Ramlibacter pinisoli: one gene and its partner. The main gene of each other region encodes a partner of the protein of the gene in region 2 in a complex. Links are inferred from orthologs where the notes say so. Each region holds a gene or a part of one and is shown on either strand. Other genes may lie near its edges.

Evidence for each region. Proteins that work in one complex are often made in the same cells at the same time.
Region 1: the proteins of GON04_RS09440 (region 2) and GON04_RS01720 are in contact, whole or in part, in a cryo-EM structure (PDB 9GE8), measured with the Escherichia coli proteins. The link is inferred for Ramlibacter pinisoli from one-to-one orthologs.

Annotation. Positions count from the first base shown.
Region 1 is NZ_WSEL01000003.1:109,865-114,877, forward strand. Bases 2,293-5,013 are described here. They hold GON04_RS01720 (ABC transporter ATP-binding protein), read right to left. Parts: upstream 4,129-5,013; coding sequence 3,457-4,128; downstream 2,293-3,456. Other genes in these bases: GON04_RS01710 (SIR2 family NAD-dependent protein deacylase), read right to left, coding at 2,293-2,507; rlmB (23S rRNA (guanosine(2251)-2'-O)-methyltransferase RlmB), read right to left, coding at 2,504-3,238; GON04_RS01725 (arylesterase), read left to right, coding at 4,144-4,812; mnmH (tRNA 2-selenouridine(34) synthase MnmH), read left to right, coding at 4,809-5,013. In the rest of the region: GON04_RS01690 (DMT family transporter), read left to right, coding at 1-262; GON04_RS01695 (chromate transporter), read left to right, coding at 259-858; GON04_RS01700 (chromate transporter), read left to right, coding at 867-1,427; GON04_RS01705 (hypothetical protein), read right to left, coding at 1,441-1,779; more of GON04_RS01710, read right to left, coding at 1,776-2,292.
Region 2 is NZ_WSEL01000003.1:1,700,742-1,708,421, forward strand. Bases 2,480-5,573 are described here. They hold GON04_RS09440 (ABC transporter permease), read right to left. Parts: upstream 5,241-5,573; coding sequence 2,718-5,240; downstream 2,480-2,717. Other genes in these bases: GON04_RS09435 (hypothetical protein), read left to right, coding at 2,480-2,707; GON04_RS09445 (type I polyketide synthase), read right to left, coding at 5,332-5,573. Also shown: ispH (4-hydroxy-3-methylbut-2-enyl diphosphate reductase), read right to left, coding at 1-4; GON04_RS09415 (FKBP-type peptidyl-prolyl cis-trans isomerase), read right to left, coding at 57-521; RadC family protein, read left to right, coding at 585-1,262; GON04_RS09425 (Smr/MutS family protein), read right to left, coding at 1,273-1,920; GON04_RS09430 (group II truncated hemoglobin), read right to left, coding at 1,934-2,338; more of GON04_RS09435, read left to right, coding at 2,399-2,479; more of GON04_RS09445, read right to left, coding at 5,574-7,680.

The DNA.
Region 1 (5,013 bases), 1.6 Mb from region 2 along the record:
CGGCTTCAGCGCGCCGGCATGGGCTGCGATCGTCTTCGTCGGGGTCTCCAGCGGGGTCGGTTACGTGGCCTGGCTGTACGCGCTCAAGCACGAGTCGGCGACCCGGGTGACCGTGTTCCTCGCGCTCAATCCGCTCACGGCTTCGGTGCTCGGCTGGCTGGCGCTGGGCGAACGGCCGGCCACCGCGACCTGGCCGGCACTGGTGCTGGTGGCCGCCGGTCTCGGGCTTGCCACGCGGCGCGCCGATAATCCGCGCCCATGAGCTCCCTGCCTGCAGCACCCGCTGCCGCCGAACCGCCCCGGCCGCGACCGGCCTCCGAGGCCGACCTCTTCGTCTCGTTCACCCTGCTGGCCCTCCAGGGCTTCGGCGGCGTGCTGGCCGTCGTGCAGCGCGAACTGGTCGACCGCAAGCGCTGGCTGACGCGCGAGGAGTTCGTGGAGGACTGGGCCGTGGCGCAGATCATGCCGGGGCCCAACGTCGTCAACCTGTCGCTGATGATCGGCGGCCGCTACTTCGGGCTGCGCGGCGCGCTCGCGGCCCTGGCGGGCATGCTGGCCGCCCCCCTGCTGGTGGTGCTGACGCTGGCCCTGCTCCATTCACGCTTCGCCGGCAACCCGCACCTGGCTGCCGCGCTGCGCGGCATGGGCGCCGTCGCGTCCGGCCTGATCACGGCCACGGGGCTGAAGCTGTTCACGGCGCTGCGCAGGCACCCGCTCGGTGCGCCGGCCTGCGCCCTGCTGGGCGCGGCGAGCTTCGCCGGCATCGCGCTGCTGCGCTGGCCGCTCGCCTGGGTGCTCCTGAGCCTGGGCACGGTGGCGTGCTGGCTCACGTGGCGCAAGCTGGGGCAGCCGCAATGAGCATCGTCATGACCCCGGCCGATTGGCTGTCGCTGCTGCTGCACTACCTGCTGCTGTCCGTGCTGTCGGTGGGCGGCGCGATCACCACCGCGCCCGACATGCACCGCTTCCTGGTCCAGGAGAAGTCGTGGCTCTCCGACCCGCAGTTCAGCGCCTCGGTCGCCATCGCCCAGGCGGCGCCCGGCCCCAACGTGCTGTTCGTGGCCCTGCTAGGCTGGAACGTCGGGCTGAATGCCGGCGGCACGGCCACCGCCTGCCTGGGCCTGCTGCTGGCCATGGTGGGCATCCTCGTGCCCAGCGGCACCATCACCTACCTGGCGTCGCAATGGGGCCACCGCAACCGCGAGCTGCGCGCCGTGCGGGCCTTCAAGCAGGGGATGGCGCCCATCGTCATCGCGCTGCTGATCGCCACCGGCTGGGTGCTGGCAACCGGCACCGAGCCGAAGCTGGCCGACTGGCGCCTGTGGCTGCTGGCGGCCGTCACCGCGCTGCTGGTGTGGCGCACCCGCATCCACCTGCTGTGGATGCTGGGCGCGGGTGCCCTGCTGGGATGGTTCGGCGTGCTGTGAGCGCCGCCGCGGCTCAGTGCGGGTTCTCGAAGAACAGGTAGTTGGCGTGCTCGCCGACCTCGAAGTAGACCTTCTTCTCGCCCGGGTCGACGACGAAGTTCAGGTTCTCGTCCAGCACGCCGTAGCCGAAGCGGTAGGCCCGCGCCGCGTTGTCGTCGGTGCCCAGCGCGGTCGACAGCTTGTCGACCCGCAGGAAGCGCCGCACGAGCTTGTCGCCCGCGTAGACCTCGAGCACGCCGTTGGTGCCGGTCCAGTTCTGGATGTCGCGCCCCAGCTTGTTCTGCTGCTCCTGCGTGCAGGCCGCCAACAGCAGCGCCGCGCCCAGCAGGGCCATCGTCGTCTTGGTCTTCATGCGCCATCCTCCAGCAGTTGCGGCAACAGCGTCGCCGACGTGCCGCGCAGCACCGCGTGCGCCGCATCGTCGAGGTCGCTCGGCCCGGGGTTTACCACCACCATGCGCGCCCGCTCCGCGGCGGTGCGCGCCAGGCCCGCCGCCGGGTAGACCACGCCGCTGGTGCCGGCCACCAGCATCAGGTCGCAACTGCGGGCCGCCTGTTCGGCGGCCGCGAGCACCTCGGCCGGCAGCAGTTCGCCGAACCACACCACCGCCGGCCGGCGCAGGTTGCCGCACCGGCCGCAGCGCGGCGGCCGGCCTTCCTGCGGCGGCAAGGCGGTGCAGCAGGGCCTGGGGCGATCGAGCCAACGATCGTCCTGCAGGGTGCCGTGCAGCGCGAGCACGCCCGTGCTGCCTGCGCGCTGGTGCAGGCCGTCGACGTTCTGGGTGATGAGGGCCAGCCGCCCTGGACGGGCCTGCTGGAAGCGGGCGAGCGCCCGGTGGCCGGCATTCGGTTCGACCCGCGCCACCATCGCCCGGCGCATCACGTACCAGTCCCAGACCATCCCCGGGTCGGCCCGGAAGGCCTGCTCGGTGGCCAGGTCCTCGGGCCGGAAACGTGCCCACAGGCCGGTCTGGGCATCGCGGAAGGTCGGCACGCCCGACTCCTGGCTCACGCCGGCGCCGGTGAGCACGGCGATGGAGGTCGCCCCGCGCACCCACTCCCGGACGTCGGCGAGGCTCATGTCCGCTGGCGCAAGGCCTCGTACAGGCAGATGCCGCTGGCCACCGACACGTTCAGGCTCTCGACGGCGCCGCGCATCGGGATGGACACCAGCTCGTCGCAGGTCTTGCGCGTGAGCTGCCGCATGCCCGGCCCCTCGGCGCCCAAGACCAGCGCCACGGGCGCCTTCAGGTCGGCCTGGAACACGGTGCGTGGCGCATCGTCGCTGGTGCCGATGCACCAGATGTCGCGCTCCTTCAGCTCGCCCAGCGTGCGTGCCAGGTTGGTGACCATGAAGTACGGCACCGTCTCGGCCGCGCCGCTCGCCACCTTGGCGACGGTGGCGTTCAGGCCGACGGCATGGTCCTTCGGTGCGATGACGGCATGGGCGCCGGCGCCGTCGGCCACGCGCAGGCAGGCACCCAGGTTGTGCGGGTCGGTCACGCCGTCCAGCACCAGCAGCAAGGGCGGACCTTCGACGGTATCGAGCAGGTCGTCCAGCGAACGCGCGGCCGGCAGCGGCTCGACCCGTGCCGCCACCCCCTGGTGGCCGTGGCTGCCGGCCAGCTTGGCGATGCGCAGCGCGTCGGCTTCGATCAGCCGCACGCCGGCTTCCCGTGCCCGCTCGAGGAACTGCCGCATCCTCGCGTCCTTGCGCGCCACCTCGTAGTAGACCTCGACGACGGACTGGGGCGCGGTCTTCAGGCGCACGCCGACGGCGTGGAACCCGAAGAGGACTTTGGCGGTGGACATGGGACGATTATCGATGGGAGGAAGAAAGGGGACTTCCGTCCGCAGGAGGCGCAGAAGGAACGCAGTGGGACGCAGAACGACGACGAAGTGGGGGTTGCCGTTCGCAGCACTCCCTCCCTCCTTGGACGTCTTCCGCGTCGTCTCCTTCTCTTTTTGCGCTTTCTGGGTACCGGTGTCCGCGCCCGCTCCCGATTCCGTTCCCGCTCGCGCTCCCGCCGTCAGGCCACGACCGTTCCCGCCTCGATCGTGATGCGCCGTTCGCAGCGCGCCGCGATGGCGCGGTCGTGGGTGACGAGCACGAGCGTGGTGCCGCGCTCGCGGTTCAGCTCGAACATGAGGTTCATCACCGTCTCGCCGGTGGCGAAGTCCAGGCTGCCGGTGGGCTCGTCGGCCAGCAGCACCGCCGGCTCGACGACGAAGGCGCGGGCCAGCGCCACGCGCTGCTGCTCGCCGCCCGACAGCACCTTGGGATAGTGGCCGAACCGCTCGGCGAGCCCCACCCGCGACAGCATCTCGCCGGCCGACCGGCGGGCGTCGCGGCGGCCGGCCAGCTCGAGCGGCAGCATCACGTTCTCCAGCGCCGTGAGATTGCCCAGCAGCTGGAAGCTCTGGAACACGAAGCCGACCTTCCGCGCCCGCAGTGCGGCACGGTCGTCCTCGTCGAGGGCGAACAGGTCCTCGCCGTCCAGCCGCACCGTGCCGCGCGTGGGCGTGTCCAGGCCGGCCACGATGGACAGCAGCGTGCTCTTGCCCGATCCCGAGGCGCCGACGATGGCGGCGGTTTCCCGCGGGGCCAGGGAAAAATCGATATCACGGAGAATGTCGAGGGTGCCGGTCGAGTCGGTCACGGACTTGTGGACGTGGTCGACGGCGATGATGGATTCCGGCATGGACGAAAGGATGAGGTGGATCGCAGGGACTTTATCGTGACGCTGGCAGCCGCCCTCGGGGCCGGTGCCTTGCACGCCGCCGAGCCGGCCACGCTGCTGGTCGTCGGTGATTCGTTGAGCGCCGAGTATGGCCTGCGCCGCGGTACCGGCTGGGTGGCCCTGCTGGAGAAGCGGCTGGCCGAGCAGAAGCTGCCGGTCAAGGTCGTCAACGCCAGCATCAGCGGCGACACCACGTCGGGCGGCCGCTCGCGGCTGGCGCCCCTGCTGGCCCAGCACCGGCCGACCCACGTCGCGATCGAGCTGGGCGCCAACGACGCGCTGCGCGGGCTGCCGCTGGCCATGACCGAGGACAACCTCTCGCGCATGACCGAAGCGGCGCAACAGGCCGGGGCCCGCGTGCTGCTGGTGGGCATCCAGCTGCCGCCCAACTACGGCGCCGACTACGGGGCCAGGTTCGCTGCGCTGTACGAGCAGGTGGCGCGGCGGCACAAGGCTGCCGTGGTGCCCTTCCTGCTCAAGGGCGTGGCCGACGCGCCCGATGCCGAGCGGCTGTTCCAGGCCGACCGCATCCACCCGACCGAACAGGCCCAGCCGACCATCCTCGAGAACGTCTGGCCCGAGTTGCGCAAGCTGCTCCAGGCCGACACGGGCAAGGCGATGCCGCCAGGGGAGCGCAAGCCTTGACCGTTCGCGTCATTGCCGCCACCGAAGCGGCGCAACGGCTGTCCGAGTTCAGCCAGGTGATCGACGCGCGCAGCGAGTCCGAGTACGCCGAGGACCGGCTGCCGGGCGCGGTCAACTGGCCTTCGCTCAACGACGAGGAACGTGCGCTGGTCGGCACCCTCTACAAGCAGGTCAGCCCGTTCGAGGCGCGCAAGCGCGGCG
Region 2 (7,680 bases):
TCATGCGCGAGCCTCCGCGCGCAACGCCGGGGCGACCTGGGGAACGACGGCGCGGCTCATAGCACCCCGATCAGGTGCACCTCGAAGGTGACCGGCTGGCCCGCGAGCGGGTGGTTGAAGTCGAACAGCACCGCATCGGGCTGCCCCTCGCGGCCCACCTGCTGCACGGCGCCGGCGTAGCTGCCCAGCCCGTCGGGCGTGGGGAACTGCACGACGTCGCCCACGTGGTACTGCTCGTGCGGGTCGCCCAGCTCGAGCAGGAGCTTGCGTGCCACCCACTGCAGCATCTCCGGGTTGCGCTCGCCGAAGGCCTCGCCGGGCGGGATGGCGAAGGTGGCGCGTGCGCCCTCCTCCAACCCGAGGAGGCGTTGCTCCACCGCCGGCGACAGTTCGCCGGTTCCCAGCGTCAAAGTGGCGGGCTTGTCGCGGAAGGTGTTGATGATGTCGCCGCCCGGACCGGCCAGGCGGTAGTGCAGCGTGAGGAAGGAACCCGGCTCGACGCGGGGCAGGGATGACGACATGGAACTCTCGGTGAACAGGCCCGATTTTAGGTGGGTGCCCACTGCCCCGCCGCCGGCGCGGCAGTGACCCTGCAGTCCCTGCCCCTGGATGCCCGCCCGCGCGAGAAGCTGCTCGCCCGCGGGCCCGCCGCGCTGTCCGACACCGAACTGCTGGCCCTGCTGCTGCGCACCGGGCTGGCCGGCAAGGGCGTGCTGGCGCTGGCCCAGGAGCTGGTCGATGCCTTCGGCGGCCTTGCCGGGCTGCTGGACGCCGGGCCCGCCGACCTCAAGCGCATCAAGGGGCTGGGCGGCCCGGCCAAGCGCGCCGAGCTGCTGGCCGTGCTGGAACTGGCACGCCGGGCCATGGCCCAGCAGTTGCGCACCCGGGAGGTGTTCGGCTCGCCCGATGCCGTCAAGCACTTCCTCCAGTTGCACCTGGCGCGCCACGCGCACGAGGTCTTCGCGGTGATGTTCCTGGATGCCCAGAACCGGCTGCTCGAACTGGAGATCCTGTTCCGCGGCACGCTGACGCAGACCTCGGTCTACCCGCGCGAGATCGTGGTGCGGGCCCTGGCCCACCATGCGGCCAGCGTCGTGCTCGCGCACAACCACCCCAGCGGCACCGTGCAGCCCTCGCGTGCCGACGAGGCGCTGACGCAGACCCTGAAGGCGGCGCTGGGGCTGGTCGACGTCCGCGTGCTCGACCACGTCATCGTGGCGCCCGGCGGGGCCCTGTCGATGGCGGAGAAAGGGCTGCTGTGACGGCCTGCGGCTAGCGCTCGGGACCCTGGGGCTTGAGCAGCACCACCAGCGCGCCGGCCCCGCCCTCGTCGCCGCGCGCCTGCACGAACGCCAGCACTTCGTTCTTCTGCACCAGCCAGGCCTGCACGCGGCCCTTGAGCACCGGCGTCTTGCCCGGCGAGCCCAGGCCCTTGCCGTGCACCACGCGCACGCAGCGCACGCCCTGCCGGTGCGCCTCGCGGATGAAGCCGGCCAGTGCCTCGCGCGCGTCCTCGCGCCGCAGCCCGTGCAGGTCGAGCTCGCGCTGGATGCTCCAGTGGCCCTTGCGCAGCTTGCGCGTCACGTCCAGGCCGACCCCGGGCCGGCGGAAGCTCAGGGCATCGTCGACATCGAGCAGGGTGCTGGCGTCGAACTCGTCGCTGAGCGACTCTGCCAGCACGCGCTGCTCGTCGAGCTGTTGCTGCACCGGGATCGGTGGCGGCTGGTCCCGCTCCAGCAGCACCCGGGGCGGGTGGCGCAGCCGCTGCACCTGGCCGGCGGCGCGCACGAACAGGTTGCGTTCGGCCTCGGCCTTGCGCTGTGCCTCGCGCCGCGCCGCTGCCTGCTCGGCGGCGGCCTGCTGCTGTTCGGCCAGCTTGCGCTGGATCGCCTGCAGGTCCTGGAGCGACTTGGCCTTCATTGCTGGCGCGGGCTCAGGCGCCGATGTTGCGCATCCAGTCGGCGGTCTGGAAGAACGAATTGCGCAGCCGCTCGCGCAACCGCGGGTCCACGCCCGTCTCGGCCATCGCCTGGTCCATGCAGGCCAGCCACTGGTCGCGCTCCTGGATGCCGATCGCGAACGGCATGTGCCGCATGCGCAGGCGCGGGTGGCCGAAGCGGTCGGTGTAGTGCTGCGGCCCGCCCAGCCAGCCGCTGAGGAACCAGAACAGCTTCTGCCGGGCGTTCTCCAGGGTGGTGGCGTGGGCCGCCCGCAGGGCCGCATAGCGCGGCTCCAGGTCCATCAGGTCGTAGAAACGCTCGACCAGCGCCCGCACTTTCTCCTCGCCACCGATCCATTCGTACGGCGTGTCGAACGGCGGCTTGTCCTCGGTCTGCATGGCTGCCATTGTCGCAGCGCGCGGCTTGCATTCCGGGGCCCGGGCCCCAGCTGCCATGGCATGAACACCCCGCTGACCACCCACCGCAACCTGGTCACGCTGGCGCAGGTGCTGCGCCGGCTGGAGCGCAGCAGCGTGCCCGTGGATCCCGAGCAGTACCGCTCGCTGGTGCACCACATCACGGCCGAACTCGAGAACCACCCGCACGATGCCGGCCTCGAGGCCCTGCTGGCGGCCGCCCCCGAACTGGCCGAGCTGTACGAGAACCTGCAGTACGAGCACGCCGGCCTGTGCCGCTCGCCGCTGGACGCCGGCATCCGGGCCGAGCAGGCGGCGCGCGCCGCCCTGGCCAAGGCCGCCGCCCGCTGACCTTCCCGGCCTAGTCGAGCGTGGCGCGGCGCAGCGTGTCCACCACGGGACGCTGCAGCACCTCGCGCAGGCCCCACCAGCCGGCCGCCAGCGCCAGCGCCGCGCCGGCCAGCGCCCCGGCCAGGGGCACCAATGGCGAGGCAGTCCAGGCGAAGTCGAACACGTACTTCGCCAGCCCCCAGCCCACCCCCACGGCCACCGTGCTGGCCAGGAAGCCCGCCAGCAGCCCGACCCCGGCCAGTTCCGCCCGCTGCACCTGGCGCAGCAGCGACCCCCGGGCACCCACCGCCCGCATGATGGCGAACTCGCGCGCGCGCTCCTCGCGCGTGGCCGTGACGGCGGCGAACAGCACCACCAGCCCGGCGGCGAGCGTGAAGCCGAACAGGAATTCCACCGCCCGCACCACCTTGTCCAGCACCGCCTGGACCTGGTTGATCGTGCTGGTCATGTCGACGTCGGTGATGTTGGGGAAGGCCCGCACCAGCGCGCTGTCGAAGCCCGGCTTCTCTGGCGCGCGGAAGGCGGTCATGTAGGTCACCGGCACGTCGGGCAGACGGCTGACCGGGAACATGACGAAGAAGTTGGCGCGCATCGAGCCCCAGTCGACCTTGCGCAGCGACGTCACCCGGGCCTCGGCCTGCAGGCCGCCGATGTCGAACCGCAGCTGGTCGCCCAGCTTCAGACCCAGCGTCTGCGCGATGCCCTCCTCCACGCTGGCGCCGCCACGCTCCTCGGGCGTCCAGCGCCCGGCCACCACCGCGTTGTGCGCCGGCCGGGTCGCGCTGTGCGACAGGTTGAACTCGCGGTCGACCAGACGCTTGGCGCGGTCCTCGACGTAGTCGTCAGGGCCGACGGCGCGCCCGTTCACCGCCACCAGGCGGCCGCGGATCATCGGGAACCAGTCGTAGCGCTGCACCCCGGCGGCGCGCAGCGCCTGCTGGAAGGCGTCGCCCTGCTCCGGCATGACGTTGATGACGAAGCGGTTGGGCGCATCGGGCGGGGTCGCCCGGCGCCAGCTCGCCACCAGGTCGGTGCGCAGCAGCACCAGCAGCACCAGCGCCAGCAGCCCGACCGCCAGCGAGCTGACCTGCACCACGGCGTAGACCGGCCGCGCCGACAGCTGGCGCGTCGCCAGCACCAGCCAGCGCGGTGCCGTGGCCTCGTTCACCGAGGCGCGCAGCACCTTCACCGCGATCCAGCTCAGCACGGCGAACAGCAGCACGGCGCCAGCGAAGCCGCCCACCGCAATGGCGCCGAGCTTGAGGTCGCTGCTGGCCGCCAGCAGCAGGGTGGCGAAACCGGCCACGCCGATGCCCAGCACCGCGGCCGAGGCCGGCTTCAGCGAGCCGACGTCGCGCCGGATCACGCGCAGCGGCGGCACCTGCGCCAGCTGCAGCACCGGCGGCAGCCCGAACGCGAACAGCAGCGTCAGGCCCATGCCGAGCCCGAATGCCACCGGCCACAGCGTGGCGGCCGGCAGGCTGGCTTCGACCAGCCCGGACAGCAGCATCACGAACACGAAGTGCACCGCGTAGCCCAGCGCCACGCCCAGCGCGCTGCCTGCCAGGCCGACCAGCGCGAACTCGAGCCCGTACGCCAGCGCGATGGTCCTCTGCGGCTGTCCGAGCACGCGCAGCATCGCGCAGTCGTCCAGGTGCCGGGTGGCGAAGCCGCGCGCCGCCAGCGCCACCGCGACCGCGCTCAGCAGCGCCGCCAGCAGAGCGACCAGGTTGAGGAACTTCTCCGCCCGCTCCAGCGTCTGGCGCATCTCCGGGCGGCCGCTCTCGAGCGACTCGACGCGCACGCCGCGCACCGCGGCGCGCGCGGCCTCGGCCTGCGCCCACTGGGTGAAGGCGCGCACTGGTGCGTCGTCGCCGGCGACCGCGAAGCGCCAGGTGACGCGGCTGGCCGGCTGCACCAGCCGGGTGGCCGGCAGGTCGGCGGCGTTGAGCAGCACGCGCGGCGCGAAGGACGAGAAGCCGGTGCCGCGGTCGGGCTCCAGCAGGATCACGCGTCCGATGCGCAGCCGGGCGTCGCCCAGCAGCAGCGGATCGCCGGGGGCCAGTCCCAGCGCCTCCAGCAGGGCCCGGTCGACCCAGGCCTCGCCGCGCAGCGGGATGTCGCGCGTGGGCGCGCCGGCCTGCTCGGGCGTGGCGGCCACGGTGAGCTGGCCGCGCAGCGGGTAACCCGGCTCGACCGCCTTGAGCGTCACCAGCCGGGCCGCGCCGCCCTGGGCCTCGGTGGCCCGGGCCATGGTCGGGAACTGGGTGTTGGTGACGGCCTGCAGCCCGAGCGCCCGCGCGCGCTGGGCGAACGCCGCCGGCGTCGGGTTGTCGCTCACCACCACGGTGTCGCCGCCGAGCAGCTGGCGCGCGTCGCGCGACAGCCCGCCCTTGAGCCGGTCGGCGAAGAAGCCGACCGCGGTGAGCGCGGCCACCGCCAGCGTCACGGCCACCACCAGCAGGCGCAGTTCGCCGGCGCGCAGGTCGCGCCACAGGGTGCGCCAGCCCAGGCGCCAGGGGGAGGTCGTCATGCGGCCGACATTACCCGATGGCGAATGCCCGTGCGGCGCCCGGCCACGGGACGAACGGCGCCCGGGCGCCGTTCGCCGCCGGCCAGGGCCGCTAGGCCACGGGGCTGATGAAGCTTCCCGTCACCACCGGCCGCTGTCCCGGCCGCTTGCCGTCGGCCGAGCCGGCATCGCCCTCGCCGTCCAGGCGGGCGAGTTCGCGCCGGATGCCCTCGATCACCTCCGACACGCCGGGCTCGGCCATCATGGTGAAGTGCGAGCCGCCGATGCGGGTGACGCGGATCGGTCCGGTGGCGTGCTGGTCCCAGCCCAGCGTCGGGCCGGCGTAGAGGTACAGCGTCTCGGCCTGCGCCGCCTTGAACAGCACCACCTCGCCGTCGTAGGGCTCCGGCCGGTACTGCGCCTGGGCGTCGGTGAAGTTGCGGAACAGGTGGAAGTCCACCAGTTCCGGCGGCAGCGGCTCGCCGCGGGCCAGCTTCTCCAGTGCCAGCTGGTAGCTGTGCTGCATCTGGCGGCCGCGCCGGCGCCGCACCGGCCAGTCGAGCGCGAAGTCCAGCGTCCAGTGGCGCTTGAGCCAGATCTTCTCGAGCAGCGGCACCTTGGCCGTCGCCGCGGTGGGCGACAGGGTGTCGATCATCAGGATGGTCTCGACCCGGGCGCCGTCGCGCCGCAACTGCTGCGCCATCTCGTAGGCGATCACGCCGCCGGCCGAATAGCCCGCCAGCCGGTACGGCCCGGTGGGATCGACCGCGCGGATCGCCTCGACGTACTGAGCCGCCATGTCCTCGATGGTCGATAGCGGCGGCAGCCGGCCGTCCACGCCCTGGGCCTGCAGGCCGTAAAACGGCTGCTGCGGGCCCAGGCGGTCCGAGATCACCTTGAAGTTCAGCACGTTGCCACCGGCGCCGTGCACGCAGAACAGCGGCCGGCGGTCGTCCGCGCCCTTGCAGATCGGCACCAGCGGCGACCAGGCACGCGGCAGCTGGATGACGTTGGAGGCCGGTGCCGCCGCCGGCGCCTGCTGTCCCGGCATCGTGGTGTCGAGGTTGCCGGCGTGCGCGACGATGGTCGCCAGCCCCGCCAGCGTCGAGCCCTGGAACAGCGTCGCCAGCGGCAGGTCGATGTTCCACTGCTTGCGGATGCGGGCGAACAGCCGCACCGCGGCCAGCGAGTGGCCGCCGAGCGCGAAGAAGTCGTCCTCGCGCGCCACCTCGTCCACGCCCAGCAGCTCGCGCCAGACGTCGGCGATCACCGTCTCCACCGGATTGAGCGAGGCCGCGTTGGCGGCCGGCGCGCGCGTGGCGGCCACCGGCAGCGGCTTGGGCGCGGCGTCGCTCATGGCACGCCGGATCGCCGACAGCGACAGCGACGACACCACCACGTCGCGTGCGCCGCCGCCGAGCACCCGCTCGAACAGCGCCGGCGCCTCCTCGGCGCGCAGGCCGCACGCCAGCATCGCCTCGGCCAGCGTCGGCTCGCGCCGCGCATGGGCATGGCGCGACATGGCGTTGGGATCGATGCCGCGCAGGCTGAAGCCCTCGAAGGTGGCGATCGGCGCTCCCTCGGGCGTGTGCAGGCTGACGTCGAAGGCGGCGAAGCGATCCTGCGGCGGCGAGCGCAGTTCCACCCGGCTGATGCTGCGCAGCGGCAGCGGGGCCACGATGCGGATGCGGTCGATCGACAGCGGCACGAACAGCATGTCCTTGCGCTGCGCCGGGTCGAGCAGCTGCAGGCCGAAGGTGCAGGCCATGTCCGTCACCGCCGGGTGCAGCGCGTACGGCTGCAGGTCGGTGGCGTAGCGTTCGGCCAGGGCCATCTCGGCCACGCCGTGCTTGCCGCCCAGCTGCATGCGCGCGATGTTGTGCCAGCGCGGTCCGAACTCGACGCCGCCCTGCGGCAACTCGCCCTCGCGCCAGCTGCCGCTGGGGCGCTGGGCGTGCGGCGCCAGCGTGCCGCGCAGGCGGGCGACGGTGGCGCGGGCATGCTGCTGCCACGGCTCGGCCGAGTCGCTGCGGCTGCGCACCAGGAACTCGTAGCCGTCGCCGCCGCGTCGCAGGTCGATGCGCACCTGGCGGCTGGCGCCGGGCTCGAACACCATCGCCTCCTCGAACGACAGCGAGCGGATCTCGACACCGGCGCCGGGGTGCAGCTGGGCCATCGCGGCGCGCGCGATCTCGATGTAGGCGGTGCCGGGCAGCACGGAACGGTCGGCCACGCGGTGCTCGCGCAGCACCCACAGGTCGTTGGCGCCGTACGTGGCCTCGAAGGCGGTGCCGGTGTCGTCGTCGACCTGGGTCCCGAGCAGCGGGTGGTGGTCGCCGGGCGAGACCGCCGGCGGCGCCGCGCGGCCGTAGGCGCGCGCGGCCATGCCGGTGTCGGCCCAGATGCCCCAGTGGATCGCCAGCCCGTCGGGCCGCGCGGCCGCAACGGCGTCCAGGAAGGC